Regions from separate parts of the Pseudomonas sp. Irchel s3b6 genome, predicted to be linked through region 1. Evidence: predicted binding sites of a transcription regulator. Region 1 holds the regulator's gene; each other region holds the start of a gene.
The links. Region 1 encodes sigma-54, which starts transcription at its own class of promoters, with help from an activator protein. Its sites were predicted from a motif close to ANTGGCATNNANNTTGCTNT; they were not measured.
Positions count from the first base shown of each region.

Region 2: a site for sigma-54 is predicted at 1,491-1,510, ahead of CKW07_RS14495 (pilin). Genes of this name have one in related genera too.
Region 3: a site for sigma-54 is predicted at 3,025-3,044, ahead of CKW07_RS00310 (CmpA/NrtA family ABC transporter substrate-binding protein). Genes of this name have one in related genera too.

Region 1 covers NZ_FYDM01000005.1:167,962-173,166, reverse strand. The annotation lists gene CKW07_RS11430 (superoxide dismutase) at 1-230, shown strand, start outside; gene CKW07_RS11425 (ZIP family metal transporter) at 262-1,155, shown strand; gene CKW07_RS11420 (HPr family phosphocarrier protein) at 1,199-1,471, opposite strand; gene rapZ (RNase adapter RapZ) at 1,487-2,344, opposite strand; gene ptsN (PTS IIA-like nitrogen regulatory protein PtsN) at 2,347-2,811, opposite strand; gene hpf (ribosome hibernation-promoting factor, HPF/YfiA family) at 2,824-3,132, opposite strand; gene CKW07_RS11400 (RNA polymerase factor sigma-54) at 3,239-4,732, opposite strand; gene lptB (LPS export ABC transporter ATP-binding protein) at 4,914-5,205, opposite strand, start outside.
Region 2 covers NZ_FYDM01000007.1:209,019-214,223, reverse strand. The annotation lists gene CKW07_RS14505 (DUF748 domain-containing protein) at 1-213, shown strand, start outside; gene CKW07_RS14500 (BON domain-containing protein) at 369-725, opposite strand; gene CKW07_RS14495 (pilin) at 1,026-1,442, opposite strand; gene CKW07_RS14490 (type II secretion system F family protein) at 1,772-2,989, shown strand; gene CKW07_RS14485 (A24 family peptidase) at 2,992-3,864, shown strand; gene coaE (dephospho-CoA kinase) at 3,861-4,484, shown strand; gene yacG (DNA gyrase inhibitor YacG) at 4,481-4,681, shown strand; gene CKW07_RS14470 (hypothetical protein) at 4,691-4,906, opposite strand; gene CKW07_RS14465 (energy-coupling factor ABC transporter permease) at 4,970-5,205, opposite strand, start outside.
Region 3 covers NZ_FYDM01000001.1:62,422-67,626, reverse strand. The annotation lists gene rlmKL (bifunctional 23S rRNA (guanine(2069)-N(7))-methyltransferase RlmK/23S rRNA (guanine(2445)-N(2))-methyltransferase RlmL) at 1-952, opposite strand, end outside; gene rmf (ribosome modulation factor) at 1,499-1,714, shown strand; gene CKW07_RS00315 (quinone-dependent dihydroorotate dehydrogenase) at 1,907-2,932, opposite strand; gene CKW07_RS00310 (CmpA/NrtA family ABC transporter substrate-binding protein) at 3,177-4,388, shown strand; gene CKW07_RS00305 (ANTAR domain-containing response regulator) at 4,404-4,979, shown strand; gene CKW07_RS25870 (hypothetical protein) at 5,100-5,205, opposite strand, start outside.

The DNA.
Region 1 (5,205 bases):
GCGGTTGGGCGTGGTTGAGTGTCACCCCGCACAAGACCCTGGTGGTGGAAAGCAGTGGTAACCAGGACAGTCCGTTGATGAGCGGTAATACGCCGATCCTCGGCCTGGACGTCTGGGAGCACGCCTATTACTTGTGTTATCAGAACCGTCGCCCTGAATACATCAATGCGTTCTATAACGTGATCCATTGGCCGGAGGTTGCCCGGCGCTACCAGGCAGCGCTGGTTTGAGTCCTCACAATAAAAAGAAATAAGGCCGACTATGGGCACTGAAATACTGGCGATCAGCAGTGGGCGAATGTTTCGTTATGCAGTGGGGGCGCTCTTGTTGTTGGCGGGCTCTACCTTGCTGGTTGCCCACGGCCTGGCGTGGCTGAGTCTTGAGCCAAAGTTGATGCGGGCGCTGCAAGGCGGGGCTATCTGTGCGCTGGGTACGGCCTTGGGTGCGGTGCCGGTACTGGTCATCCGCCGGATGCCGGTGGCGCTCAGTGATACTTTGCTGGGTTTTGGCGCCGGGGTCATGCTGGCCGCCACGGCGTTTTCGCTGATCGTGCCCGGTATCGCGGCGGCTGAAAGCCTGGGGCTGACACCCTGGGCGTCCAGCGGCTTGATTTGTCTCGGCATCATGCTGGGGGCGTTCGGACTGTTTGTGGTGGATCGCAAGGTGTCCGGTGCAACACCGCAGATGCTGGTCGGTACCCTGGAGCACCCGGTCGTCCCTCCGCGTATCTGGCTGTTCGTGTTTGCAATCATTGCTCATAACATCCCTGAAGGCATGGCGGTGGGTGTCTCGGCCGGTGGCGGTATGCCGGATGCCGACAGCCTCACCATGGGCATCGCGCTGCAGGACGTGCCGGAAGGGCTGGTGATTGCCTTGGTGTTGGCCGGGGCCGGGATGTCACGGGCCAGGTCATTTCTGATCGGCGCCGTATCAGGCCTGGTCGAGCCGGTTTTTGCGTTGCTGTGTGCCTGGTTGGTGAGCTTGGCCGAGGTCATCTTGCCGCTGGGCCTGGCGCTGGCGGCCGGCGCAATGCTGTTGGTGGTGACTCACGAAGTCATCCCTGAATCGCGTCGTAATGGTCACGACAAACTGGCCAGCCTTGGGTTGCTGGTAGGGTTCTGCCTGATGATGGTGATGGATACGGCGTTGGGTTGAGGTGTGGCGAGGGAGCAAGCTTGTTCGTCAAAAAGGCGTGCGCTTACTCGCCTTCGTCGAAGAAGTTGTTGATCAATGCCACCAGCGCGTCCAGTGCTTCCTGCTCTTGCTCACCTTCGGTTTTCAGATGGATTCTGGTGCCTTTGCCAGCCGCCAGCATCATCATCGCCATGATGCTTTTACCGTCGACCATGCTTTCGGGGCTGCGACCGGCCCTGATCTGGCAGGGATACTGACCTGCAACACCCACGAATTTAGCGGAAGCGCGGGCATGCAGACCCAGTTTGTTGATGATTTCAATTTCCAGAGCAGGCATCGCGGTGTGAATCCTTTAGCTAAGGTCGCGGTGGCGAACCTGGACGTTCTTCAAGGTTTTTTGCAGGAGTTGACCCAGGCGCTCGGTCAGGTAGACGGAGCGGTGATGCCCACCGGTACAGCCAATGCCAATAGTGACGTAGGCGCGATTACTTGCCGCAAAGCGGGGTAGCCATTTGAGCAGGTAGCTGGAAATGTCCTGGAACATTTCCTCAACATCCGGCTGGGCAGCCAGGTATTCGGCGACCGGCTGATCCAGCCCGGATTGTTCGCGCAGTTCTGGTTTCCAGTAAGGGTTGGGCAGGCAGCGCACATCGAATACCAGGTCGGCATCGACCGGCATGCCACGCTTGAACCCGAAAGACTCCACCAGGAAGGCGGTGCCTGGCTCGGGCTGGTTCAGCAGGCGCAGCTTGATGGTGTCACGAAGCTGGTAGAGGTTCAGGTTGGTCGTATTGACCTTGAGGTCCGCCAGATCGGCTATCGGCCCCAGCAGGGTGGTCTCATCCTGAATGGCTTCGGCCAGCGAGCGATTGGCGCTGCTCAGCGGATGGCGACGGCGGGTTTCCGAGAAGCGCTTGAGCAGGGTCTCTTCGTCGGCGTCCAGATACAGTACGTCGCATTTTATGTGCCGGGCGCGGACTTCTTCCAACAGCTCGGGGAAGCGCGTCAAGTGGCTGGGCAAGTTACGCGCGTCGATGGACACCGCCACCAGTGGCTGGGTCAATTCGTTGTGGATCAGGGCACGTTCGGCCAGTTCCGGCAGCAGGCCGGCTGGCAGGTTGTCAATGCAGTAATAGCCGTTGTCCTCCAGTACATCGAGGGCTGTGCTTTTACCGGAGCCGGAGCGGCCGCTGACGATGATCAGGCGCATGGTTAGTGACCGTTCTGCTCGTCCAGGACAACCTGATACAAGGCTTCGCTGCTGGTGGCGCTGCGCAAACGGTCGCGGACTTCCTTGCGGTCGAGCATGCTGGCGATCTGGCGTAGCAGTTCCAGGTGCGCATCGGTAGCTGCCTGGGGGACCAGCAGGACAAACAGCAGGTCGACCGGTGCGCCGTCGATAGCGTCGAAATCAATAGGCGCGTCCAGGTGCATCAAGGCGCTGATGGGCGACTCGCAACCTTTGAGACGGCAGTGGGGAATAGCGATGCCGTTGCCAAAACCGGTCGAGCCGAGTTTTTCACGGGCAATCAGGCTCTCGAAGACATCCTGCATCTCCAGCTCCGGGACTTCCCGGGCGATCAGGTTGGCAATCTGTTCAAGGGCGCGTTTTTTACTGCCGCCCGGCACGTTCACCAGGGAACGGCCGGGGGTCAGGATGCTTTCAAGTCGGATCATGGGTTTGGGGTGTTAACGACCGGTCGCGCCCTGAAGGAGGCTCTGGGTCTTTTCCTTATGCTTTTTGAGTTGGCGATCCAGCTTGTCGGTCAGCAGGTCGATGGCGGCATACATGTCCGTGTGCTCGGCATTGGCAACCACTTCTCCGCCGGGAATATGCAGCGTGGCTTCGATTTTCTGCAACAGCTTCTCGACATTCATCGTGACCTGCACGTTGGTGATCTTGTCGAAATGCCGCTCCAATCGGTCGAGTTTTTCGCCGATGTAGGTGCGCAGAGGTTCGGTCACTTCCAGTTGGTGTCCACTGATGTTGACTTGCATACAGCTTCTCCTTCGTTGCCAGTGCATAAGGCGGCAGGCTGAGTTGCCTGCCACTAGGATGTTTCCGAAAAATCGAATACACCCTGGAACGCGGTGGCGTGGCCCGTTACATCAATCGCTTGCGTTCGCTCGAAGGCGCGATCCCGAGGGACTCGCGGTACTTGGCGACGGTGCGGCGGGCTACCTGAATGCCTTGTGCCTCCAGTAAACCAGCGATCTTGCTGTCACTCAACGGCTTTTTCTGATTTTCCGCGGCAACCAGTTTTTTGATGATCGCGCGAATCGCTGTGGACGAGCATTCACCGCCTTCGGAGGTGCTGACGTGACTGGAGAAAAAGTATTTCAGTTCATAAATACCGCGTGGGGTATGCATGAATTTTTGCGTGGTCACCCGTGAAATGGTCGACTCGTGCATGCCGACGGCTTCCGCGATGTCGTGCAGGACCAGCGGCTTCATCGCCTCGTCGCCATACTCGAGAAAACCGCGCTGGTGCTCGACGATCTGGGTGGCAACTTTCATCAGGGTTTCGTTGCGGCTTTGCAGGCTCTTGATGAACCAGCGGGCCTCCTGCAACTGGTTGCGCATGAAGGTGTTGTCGGCGCTGGTGTCGGCACGGCGGACGAAGCCGGCGTACTGTGGGTTGACGCGCAGGCGCGGCACCGATTCCTGGTTGAGCTCCACCAGCCAGCGTTCGTTGTCCTTGCGTACGATGACGTCGGGCACCACGTACTCGGCTTCGCTGGACTCGATTTGCGAGCCCGGGCGCGGATTGAGGCTCTGTACCAGTTCGATGACCTGGCGCAGTTCGTCTTCCTTGAGCTTCATGCGGCGCATCAGCTGGCTGTAGTCGCGGCTGCCGAGCAAGTCGATGTAGTCGGTAACCAGGCGTTTGGCTTCGGCCAGCCAAGGGGTCTTGGCCGGCAACTGGCGCAATTGCAGCAGCAGGCATTCGCCCAGGTTGCGGGCGCCGATGCCGGCAGGCTCGAATTGCTGGATGCGGTGCAGGACGGCTTCGATTTCGTCCAGTTCGATGTCCAGCTCCGGGTCGAAGGCCTCGAGAATCTCTTCGAGGCTTTCGTCCAGGTAGCCCTGATTGTTGATGCAGTCGATCAGCGTGACGGCGATCAGACGATCGGTGTCGGACATCGGTGCCAGGTTCAACTGCCAGAGCAGGTGGCTCTGCAGGCTCTCGCCAGCCGATGTACGGGTGGTGAAGTCCCACTCGTCGTCATCGTTGCTGGGCAGGCTGCTGGCGCTGGTCTGGTAAACGTCTTCCCAGGCGGTGTCGACGGGGAGTTCGTTGGGAATGCGTTCGTTCCATTCACCCTCTTCAAGGTTGTCCACCGTGGGGGCGGTTTCCTGGTAGGAGGGTTCCTGGATCTCGGTGTTGGGTTTCTGCTCGATGTTGTCCGCCATTGGGTCGGCGTTATCGAAGTCGTCGCCGTCTTCCTGACGTTCGAGCATTGGATTGGATTCCAATGCTTCCTGGATTTCCTGTTGCAGGTCCAGGGTCGACAATTGGAGCAGGCGGATGGCCTGTTGCAGCTGCGGTGTCATCGTCAGCTGCTGGCCCATTCTCAAGACTAGCGATGGTTTCATGGCAGGGGCTTAACACCTTATTCGCCGGCGCACATGCGCCATCCACTACAGGGCGCCGAAGCGCCAAACATAAGCAAATTATATGCCTGAAACTGAAGTGTTTGCCTAGAGTGTCGAGACAATAAAAACATTCACGGCCGCATTGACATTACGCCCCGGCAACTCTCAGGCGCCTCAGCGCTTAGAGGCGGAACTCATGGCCCAGATAAACTTCCTTGACCAATTCGTTGGCCAGGATGGTTTCGGCGTCGCCTTCGGCGATCAGTTGGCCGTCGTTGACGATGTAGGCGGTTTCGCAGATGTCCAGGGTTTCGCGGACGTTGTGGTCCGTGATCAGTACACCAATGCCCTTGGCCTTGAGGTGGTGGATGATCTGCTTGATGTCACCTACCGAGATCGGGTCCACGCCGGCGAAGGGTTCGTCGAGCAGGATGAATTTCGGTGCCGTGGCCAGCGCGCGCGCGATTTCCACG
Region 2 (5,205 bases), on a different contig from region 1:
GCGGCGAAAATGCGTGAAGGGGTGATCAACTTCTGGGCTTCCAGCGACGTGCTCTTGCGCCAACTGGGCCAGGACCGCGCCAGCAGCATCAAGGACTACCTGGTGGACAAAGGCCAACTGGCCGATGACCGGGTGTACTTCATTGATGCCAACCTGGGTCAGGCCCAGAGCGATGGCCGGGTCATCACACCGATGCATCTGGACGCCGAGTAAGGGCACCGGCTCAGTGCCCCTCCCCAAAAGAACAGGCCCCGACATGCATGCCGGGGCCTGTAATGAGCACAGCCTGTGGGCTGAGAGTTGCGACAAGCGTATGGCTCGGCCCGCTTGTCGCGTCTTCTCTCGGTCCAGGCGAGAAGCCTTGCCTGTTACTGGGTTTTCAGGCCGTCAGCCGATACGGCCATGACGCCCTTGATGCTCTTGGTGATGTTCACCGCGGTGGTTTTCTGGGCGGCGGTGAGTGCGACAGTCGAGGACAATGACACGACCCCCTTGTTGGTTTCGACTTTGATGTCGGTGCCCGGAATGCCTTTCTCGGTGATCAGATCGCTTTTGACTTTGGTCGTGATCCAGGTATCGGAAGTAGCTTCGGCAGCTTTATCCATCTCTCCGGCCGCCAGCGTCATGGGTGACTGGGTGGTTTGAGTGGTCTGCGCAAAAGCAGCGTTGGCCATGGTCAGGGTCAGAGCGGTAGCCGTTGCAGCAGCGATAGCGAACTTCTTCATACGAGTAACTCCTGTTAACCAGAAAGTCTGCTGTGTGCATTCCCAGCAGGGTTAACAAGGATAGTGCGAAGGTTGTGCCAACGCCTGATCAACAGTTAAAACCTTATAAATCAATTAGTTACAAAAAATCCAACACCCCCGAAATCATGCAATTTGCATGACCCGGGTATTCTCGACATGCAAGTTGCCGGTTTTATCGCAGGACCAAGACCATGAACCCGTCGAAGTCTCATGTTCCCATCGCCCCTTCAAAAATGCCTCGTCATTTCAGGCAAGGCATCTCGAAAAACGCTCAGGCACTCAGGTGTCGCTGGCGGTACAGCCTTTAGGTGAATAGTCCGACCCAACCGTGGTCACGCAGGTCCAGCCACCGTCTTGCGTACGCGACAGGGTGATGGTTTTACTCAGCACCGCCCCCGGCGCACTGACAATCGTGCAGCCGATACTGCCAGCGCCAGTGGATGCGGTACCTGAAGCGGTGATGGCGCAGTTACTGGTGCTGGCCCGACCACCGAGCCGCTCCAGTGTCGGGTCATCGCCCTGGTTGATCACGTCCTCAAAGGGCACCTTCAGTGCCGAAATCTCGGCCAGCCCGGCAGTGACCTTGGTACGCGCCTGATACTTGGAGTACATCGGCAAGGCGACGGTCGCCAGGATGCCAATGATCGCTACCACGACGAGCAATTCGATAAGGGTAAAACCGTTTTGTTGCTTCATACATCTAGCCCCCCTGCATGAGCTGAAATCTCATGATCCGGGCTGGTCGAAGCACAGCACATGCCAACCCCTACGCCCTGTGTTTGATGGGGTCCCGCTCGTCCGCTGCCGCTCAACGGCTCTGAAAAACCGCACTAACTGACACTATTTGTCACCTCAGAGCACCCACGCCTCGCCGTCCGTTGGCTAGGCTTGCGAATCAATGACCAACTCAAGGAAGGCCGCCACGGGAACGCATCCGTCGTTTCAGGATCTACGAACCCAAGGCCTGCACAGCCGGAGGCGGCACCCGCCTTGAAGCAATCAACCCGGTCACCAAGGATTGAGCAATGGCGGTCAAAGCAGCAAAGATCAGCGTGTACACCTGGGAAGGCCGTGACAGCAAAGGCCATACCATCACCGGCGAGTTGAGCGGCCATAGCCCGGCCCTGATCAAGGCCCGGTTGCGTAAACAGGGAATTGTCCCGGGGAAGGTACGCAAGAAGTCCATCTCGCTGTTCAGCGTCACACAGCGGCCCAAGGCGCAGGATCTTGCCGTCTTCACCCGGCAGATGGCGACCATGATCAAGGCCGGGGTGCCGGTGTTGCAGTCGTTCGACATCATTGGCGAAGGTTTCGACCACCCGGGTATGCGCACCCTGGTGGGCGAACTTAAAAAGGACGTCGCGGCCGGCAGCAGCTTCGCCAATGCACTGCGCAAACAGCCGGCCTGTTTCGACGAACTCTATTGCAACCTGGTCGACGCCGGCGAACAGGCCGGCGCCCTCGACACGCTGCTGGAACGGGTCGCGACCTACAAGGAAAAGAGCGAGAGCCTCAAGGCCAGGATCAGGAACGCCATGACCTATCCGCTGGCCGTGGTCCTGGTCGCAGTGATCGTCAGTGCCATCCTGCTGATCAACGTGGTACCGCAATTCCAGTCGGTGTTTGCCGGTTTCGGCGCGCAACTGCCGGGGTTCACCCTGATGGTGATCGGCCTGTCCGAACTCCTGCAGCGCTGGTGGTGGCTGCTGCTGTCAGGGTTGATTGCCGGCGTACTGGGGCTGCGCCATGCCCATCGACGCTCACCCGGTTTTCGCGACTGGCTGGACGGCCTATGGCTGAAGCTGCCCCTGGTCGGTACGCTCGTGCGCAAGTCCTCGGTAGCCCGTTATGCCCGTACCCTGTCGACCACCTTCGCCGCCGGTGTGCCACTGGTGGAGGCGCTGAACGCCGTGGCCGGCGCGACCGGCAACAGCGTGTTCAAACGGGCGGTGCTGCGCATCAGGCAGGATGTCGCCAGCGGCATGCAGTTGAACTTCTCGATGCGTACCAGCGGCGTGTTTCCCGGCATGGCGGTGCAGATGACGGCTGTTGGCGAAGAGTCGGGAGCATTGGAGGAGATGCTCGACAACGTCGCGAGCTACTATGAAGCGGAAGTCGACTCGCTGGTCGATAATCTGACCAGCCTGATGGAACCCTTCATCATGGTGGTGCTCGGCGTTATCGTCGGCGGGCTGGTGGTTGCCATGTACCTGCCCATCTTCCAACTTGGCTCAGCGATTTGAACATGCCCTTGAGTGACTTATTCGCCGATTACCCTACAGCCTTTGCCGCCACCGCCTGCTTGCTCGGGCTGGTGATCGGCAGTTTTCTCAATGTGCTGGTCTGGCGCCTGCCGCAAATGCTCGAGCGCGAATGGCGGGAACAGGCTCGACAAGTGCTGGAGTTGCCCAGCGAAACACCGGGCCCCGCCTACAACCTGATGCTGCCGCACTCGCACTGCCCGCATTGCCAGCATCCACTGCGCGCCTGGGAAAACATTCCGCTGCTCAGCTATCTGCTCCTGCGCGGCCGCTGCTCAAGCTGCAAGGCCCCGATCAGTGCCCGTTATCCCTTGACCGAACTGGCCTGTGGCGTGCTGTCGGGATTTATCGCCTGGCACTTCGACTTCGGCTGGCAGGCGGTCATGGTGCTGGTCTTGAGCTGGGGGTTGCTGGCGCTGTGCCTGATCGACGCCGATCATCAGTTGCTGCCGGACGTGCTGGTACTGCCCTTGTTGTGGCTAGGGTTGATCGTCAACGCGTTCGGACTGTTCGTGCCGCTGCACGATGCCCTGTGGGGCGCGGTCGCGGGCTATCTGGCGTTGTGGTCGGTGTATTGGCTGTTCAAGCTGATCACCGGCAAGGAAGGCATCGGCTACGGTGACTTCAAGCTGCTGGCGCTGCTCGGCGCCTGGGGTGGCTGGCAGATCCTGCCCCTGACGATCCTGTTGTCGTCGCTGGTGGGCGCGGTCGCGGGGGTGATCTGGTTGCGCTTGAAACAGGTCGAGACCTCGACGCCGATCCCCTTCGGTCCTTATCTGGTCATTGCCGGCTGGATTGCCTTGCTCTGGGGTGGTCAAATAACTAACTTCTATTGGCAGTCTGTCGGTTTGAAATGAATACCCCTGTGGAAAAACCCTGGATTCTCGGCCTGACCGGTGGCATCGGCAGCGGCAAAAGCGCCGCGGCCCGGCACTTCATCGATCTGGGCATACACACGGTCGATGCCGACCATGCCGCCCGCTGGGTGGTAGAACCCGGTCGCCCGGCGCTGGCGCAGATTGCCGAGCACTTCGGTGCTGGCGTGCTGCAAGCCGACGGCCAGCTGGATCGCGCCGCCCTGCGTCAATTGATCTTCGAAATCCCGGATGAGCGCCGCTGGCTCGAGAAACTGCTGCACCCGCTGATTGCCCAGGAAATCGCCGCTCACCTGGCCCGCGCCCAATCGCCTTATGCGATTCTGGTCTCGCCCTTGCTGATCGAGTCCGGGCAATCGGCCATGACCCAGCGCGTGCTGGTGATCGATGCCCCGGAGCAGTTGCAGATCGAACGCACCCTGCAGCGCGACCAGACCAGCGAACAACAGGTCCAGGCAATCCTCAAGGCCCAGTCCAGCCGCCGGGATCGTCTCAGCCGCGCCGACGATGTGGTGGTCAACGACCGCGACCTCGCCTGGCTGCACAGCGAAGTCGAACGCCTGCACAACTTTTACCTTACTTTGCGTGGAGGCCAGTCATGAGCCAACCCCCTGTCGTTGTTTGTCCAACCTGCGGTGCCCCGGTTGAATGGAGCCCGTCCAGCACCTTCCGGCCATTTTGTTCGGACCGCTGCAAACTGATCGACCTGGGTGCCTGGGCCTCGGAGGAACACAAGATCCCGGTGAGCCCGGATGCCGAGGACGATCTGTTCAGCGAAGACTTCGAACCCCGCCACTGATCCCGCGGATCAGGGCCGCATGAAGCTGTAGTCCTCACCGTCATCGAGGTTCTCGGCGAGAAACTGCAGCTCATCGGCCAGATCCTCGGCATTGCGTACCGCCTTGCTCTGCTGCACCACCGCACTGAGCAAGGCGCGCAGGCTCAAACCCGGTTCAAAGCCGGCTTCCTGCGCCGATACCAGACTGTTGCGCAGCTCTTGCCTCGCCCACTCGTAAACACTCATACCGATACTCCTGAGAATTTCCCGGAGCATAAGTTCGCCTGCGCGCCAGTCCCTTGATAAGGATCAAGGCTTGTCGTCGTCCTTCCACGGCGCCGACAAGTAACGCGTACGGTTGAACGTCTCCAGCCATTCGGGGCAGAACACCACCAGCGCGCTGACGACCATGCCGTTGATGAAGGCCTCGGGGAAGATGATCAGCCACAGGTAGCCGACAAAATCCTCCAGCCACTCCGGCATCGCAAAGCGCCCGTCGAACCACAACAGCCCCAGGGCTGCCAGCAGGCAGAGCAAGGCCGAGA
Region 3 (5,205 bases), on a different contig from region 1:
GAGGGTTGCAGATCACCAGGCCTTTCTGGTTCTGGTCCGGGCGCGGCTCGAACGTCGCGACTTCGCCCTGGTAGATCTTGATCCACTCGCTCAGGCCGGCGCGCTCGACGTTGTTACGGCCCGGTTGAATCAGCCGTGGGTCGGCTTCGTACCCGCGAATCCACAGCGGTGGCTTGGCCAGGCCGGCAGCGGCGCGCTCTGAGGCTTCTTCGTGGAGCTTTTTCCACAACGCCGGCACGTGACCCAGCCAGGCGGTGAAGCCCCACTGCTCACGGCGCAGGTTCGGCGCCATATCGGCGGCGATCATCGCCGCTTCGACCAGGAAGGTCCCGACACCGCACATCGGGTCAGCCAGTGCGCCGCCTTGAGCGGCAATGCGTGGCCAGCCGGAACGGATCAGGATCGCCGCCGCGAGGTTTTCCTTCAGCGGTGCAGCACCTTGCTGCAGGCGGTAGCCGCGCTGGTGCAGGCTGTGACCGGACAGGTCCAGGGACAGGATCGCTTCGCCACGGTCCAGGCGCAGGTGAATGCGCAGGTCCGGGTTGAGCTTGTCGATGGACGGGCGCTCACCCGACGGGGTGCGCAGCTTGTCGACGATGGCGTCCTTGACTTTCAACGCACCGAAGTGGGTGTTGTCGATGCCCGAACCGTGGCCACTGAACTCCACCGCCAGGGTACCGTCAGGCAGCATATGGTCCTGCCACTCGACATCCAGCACGCCGTGATACAGGTCTTCGGCGTCCTTCATCGCGAAACGCTTGAGGACAATCAGGACCCGGTTCGCCAGGCGCGACCACAGGCACAGGCGATAGGCGGTTTCCATGGTGGCCATGCCACGCACGGCCGAGGTGTGCTCGCGCGCTTCCTCAAGGCCAAGCCCGACGGCTTCCTCGATAAGCAGGCCTTCGAGGCCTTTAGGGCAAGTGAGGAAGAGTTCGTAACGATCCGACATGGGGGTTCCAGGGCCTTTGGCAATAAGTGAACGGGCAACGCATTGACCGCTCGGTTTTCAATCAAGCGCTTTTCTAAAAGAGCGCTCGCGTGGCACGAAGGTGTGCCGTCCCACCCTGGCCGCTCAACCAGTCGATGGACTGGAATGAGCTTAGATGCCCGGGCAGATAAAAAATTCGATGCAACAAAATGTCATAACTCGACCCTTCGTCGAATAGTACCCGAGTACAACGGGTGGACATTTTTTCTAAAGCATTAACCTCATCATCCAGTGAGAGGCTGATCACAGGGGGCTTTGGCCAAACACCACGCAAATCACGTCGTGTTACTTATGGCCTTAGCATCTTTATCGTTACGTTCTTATGACAAAACGATCATTCCCTCGATGTGACTCATTGGTTAGAACTCAACTCAGGTTGACGCCGCAACGACGTCAACACCTTGGCTCGCGACGCCGGCAGCGAGCCCCCAACGGCAGGAGTTTTCCTGCCTGACCTCGATAGAGGTCGACGCGACAAATACAGTCAACAAGTGAGGGAAACACCCTATGAGAAGACTTAAGCGTGATCCGTTGGAAAGAGCATTTTTGCGCGGATATCAATATGGCGTTGGTGGCAAATCCCGTGAGCTTTGCCCATTTACTCTACCGTCGGTACGCCAAGCCTGGATTAACGGCTGGCGAGAAGGACGCGGCGACAACTGGGACGGTATGACCGGCACTGCGGGAATCCATAGACTCAACGAACTTCACGCCGTCGGCTAAACAGGGCACACACTCCGACACGACAACTTGATCAGGTAACGACTTAACCACGCACGTCCTCTCCGGACGGCGGGCTTCGGCCCAGGGGCTCCCTCGAGGAGCCCTTTTTTATGCCTGCAATCGACACCTGCAAACGCTGGCCGTGACAAGAGAGCTTGCCCCCTTGCCACACAATCCCCTCAGCACAAACCTCTACCGTTGGCGCATTGCCGCGATCGCATCCACCGACTCGCGAATCAACGCCGGGCCTTTGTAGATGAACCCGGAGTAGAGCTGCACCAGGCTGGCACCCGCGGCGATCTTCTCAGCCGCGTGCTTGCCTTCGGTGATCCCGCCCACGGCGATGATCGGCAGGCGCCCGGCCAGTTCAGCCGCCAGCACCTTGACCGTGTGCGTGCTCTTGTCGCGTACCGGGGCGCCGGACAAACCGCCCGCCTCGTCACCAAACTCCATGCCTTCGACACCGACGCGACTCAGGGTGGTGTTGGTCGCGATCACCGCGTCCATGCCGGTTTCGATCAGGGCCTGCGCCACTTCAACGGTTTCTTCGTCGGTCATGTCCGGTGCGATCTTGATCGCCAGCGGTACGCGCTTGCCGTGCAGTTGGGCCAGGTCTTCCTGGCGCTGGCGCAAGGCTTCGAGCAACTGCTTGAGCGAATCGCCAAATTGCAGGCTGCGCAGGCCCGGGGTGTTGGGCGAACTGACGTTGACCGTCACGTAGCTGGCATGGGCGTAGACCTTGTCCAGGCAGATCAGGTAGTCGTCGACGGCACGCTCGACCGGAGTGTCAAAGTTCTTGCCGATGTTGATCCCCAGCACGCCTTTGTACTTGGCGGCGGCAACGCGCGCCAGCAGGTGATCGACGCCCAGGTTGTTGAAGCCCATGCGGTTGATGATCGCCTCGGCCTGCGGCAAGCGAAAAATGCGCGGCTTGGGGTTGCCCGGCTGCGGACGCGGGGTAATGGTGCCGATTTCCACGAAGCCGAAACCCAGTTGGGCAAAGCCGTCGATGGCCGCGCCATTCTTGTCCAGACCGGCCGCCAGCCCTACCGGGTTCGGGAAGTCCAGGCCCATGACATTCACCGGCACGTGCGCCGGTGCCTTGCACAGCAAGCCGTTCAGGCCCAGACGCCCGCCCGCACCGATCAGGTCCAGGGACAGATCGTGGGAGGTTTCCGGGGAGAGTTTGAACAGCAGTTGGCGGGCCAGGGTATACATGGGCGGACTTGACTCGATTGGCGGCGAAATGAGGCGGCGATTATAGCCGGGCATCGGGGTTGCAAGCGAGGCGCACGACGAAATCAGGCGTCAATGGCATATGCCTTGCACCGGGATTGGCATCAGCACTCATGCCAACGACGGGATGAGTCCCGCGTTGCTGATGGGAAGGACAATGGCGTCGTCCCCCGGCCTTGCTCTGGCAAGGGCCCGGGACGACGTTTTTTTGGAAGGTGCACACTCGATGAATGAACCATCAGCCGGCCCTCTGGCCTGGGTCAATGGCAGCGATGCCCCGGAAAAAACCTCGATCAACCTGGGCTTCATGGCCCTGAGCGACTGCGCCTCGGTGGTGGTCGCCGCCACTCAGGGCTTCGCCCAGCCCTACGGCCTGACCCTGAATCTCAAGCGCCAAACGTCCTGGGCCAGCCTGCGGGACAAACTGGTCAGTGGCGAGCTGGATGCCGCCCACTGCCTGTACGGGCTGGTGTATGCCGTGCATCTGGGCATCGGTGGCGTAGCGGCAACCGACATGGCGGTGCTCATGGGCCTGAACCAGAACGGCCAGAGCATCAACCTCTCCCACGGCCTGCACCGGCTGGGCGTGAGCAGTCCTGAGGCGCTGGATCGCCACGTGCACCAAAGTCGCCCAAAACTGACCTTCGCCCAGACCTTTCCCACCGGCACCCACGCCATGTGGCTGTATTACTGGCTGGCCAGCCAGGGTATCCATCCGCTGCACGATGTCGACAGCGTCGTGGTACCGCCGCCGCAAATGATCGCGCACCTGCAGGCCGGTCGTATCGACGGCTTTTGCGTGGGCGAACCCTGGAGCGCCGCCGCCGTGAAGCAGAACCTGGGTTTCACCCTGGCAACCACCCAAGCCCTGTGGCCCGATCACCCGGAGAAAGTCCTCGCCTGCACCCGCGCCTTCGTCGAGCAATACCCCAACACAGCCCGGGCGCTGGTGATGGCGATCCTGGAGGCCAGTCGTTTCATCGAGCAAAGCACGGAAAATCGCCGCAGTACCGCGCAACTGTTGAGCGCCCCCGACTACCTGGATATGCCGCTGGACTGCATCGAGCCGCGCTTGCTGGGCGACTATGCCGACGGCCTTGGCAATCGCTGGCAGGACCCGCACGCGCTGCGCTTCCATGGCAATGGCGAGGTGAATGTGCCGTACCTGAGCGACGGCATGTGGTTCATGACCCAATTTCGGCGCTGGGGGCTGTTGCGTGAAGATCCGGACTATCTGGCGGTCGCCCGCCAGGTCCAGCAACTGGCGCTGTACCGGGACGCGGCCAGCGCATTGGGAATCCGTACCGAGGGCCAGGCAATGCGCAGCAGCCAGTTGATCGATGGCAAAGTCTGGGACGGTTCGGACCCTGCGGCCTATGCCCGCAGCTTCGCGCTGCACGCCATGACCGACACCCCCACCCTGCTCGCCCGCCGCTGACAGGAGGCCACGACCATGTTACGCATCCTGCTGATCAACGACACCGCGAAAAAAGTCGGTCGTCTCAAGACCGCACTGACCGAAGCCGGCTTCGAGGTGATCGACGAATCCGGCCTGACCATCGACCTGCCCGCGCGCGTCGAAACAGTGCACCCGGACGTGATCCTGATCGATACCGAGTCACCCAGCCGCGATGTGCTGGAACAAGTGGTGCTGGTCAGCCGTGACCAGCCACGGCCGATTGTGATGTTCACCGACGAACACGACCCGGGCGTGATGCGCCAGGCCATCAAGTCCGGCGTCAGTGCCTACATTGTCGAAGGCATTCATGCCGCACGCCTGCAGCCGATCCTGGATGTGGCCATGGCACGCTTTGAAAGCGACCAGGCCCTGCGCGCCCAACTCCACGCCCGGGACCAGCAACTGGCCGAGCGCAAGCGCATCGAACTGGCCAAGGGCATGCTGATGAAAATGAAAGCGTGCAACGAAGAGCAGGCCTACACCCTGATGCGCCGCCAGGCCATGAGCCGCCAGCAAAAGCTGATCCAGGTGGCGGAGCAGATCATTGCCATGAGCGAGTTGCTGGGCTGAGCCCCACGCCTGATCGTTTCCACGCTCCCGCGCGGGAATGCGTCCCGTGATGCTCCGCGTCACATTCAAAGCGGACGCCGAGCGTCCATGGCGGCATTTCCACGTAGAGCATGGGAACGATCATCGCGTACACATCGCGGATCTGGCACAGATCTCGCTAAGTAATCGGTACAGGTAACCAACGGCGGTTGCCCCACCCACGACAAAGACGTCGCTCACCTCATTT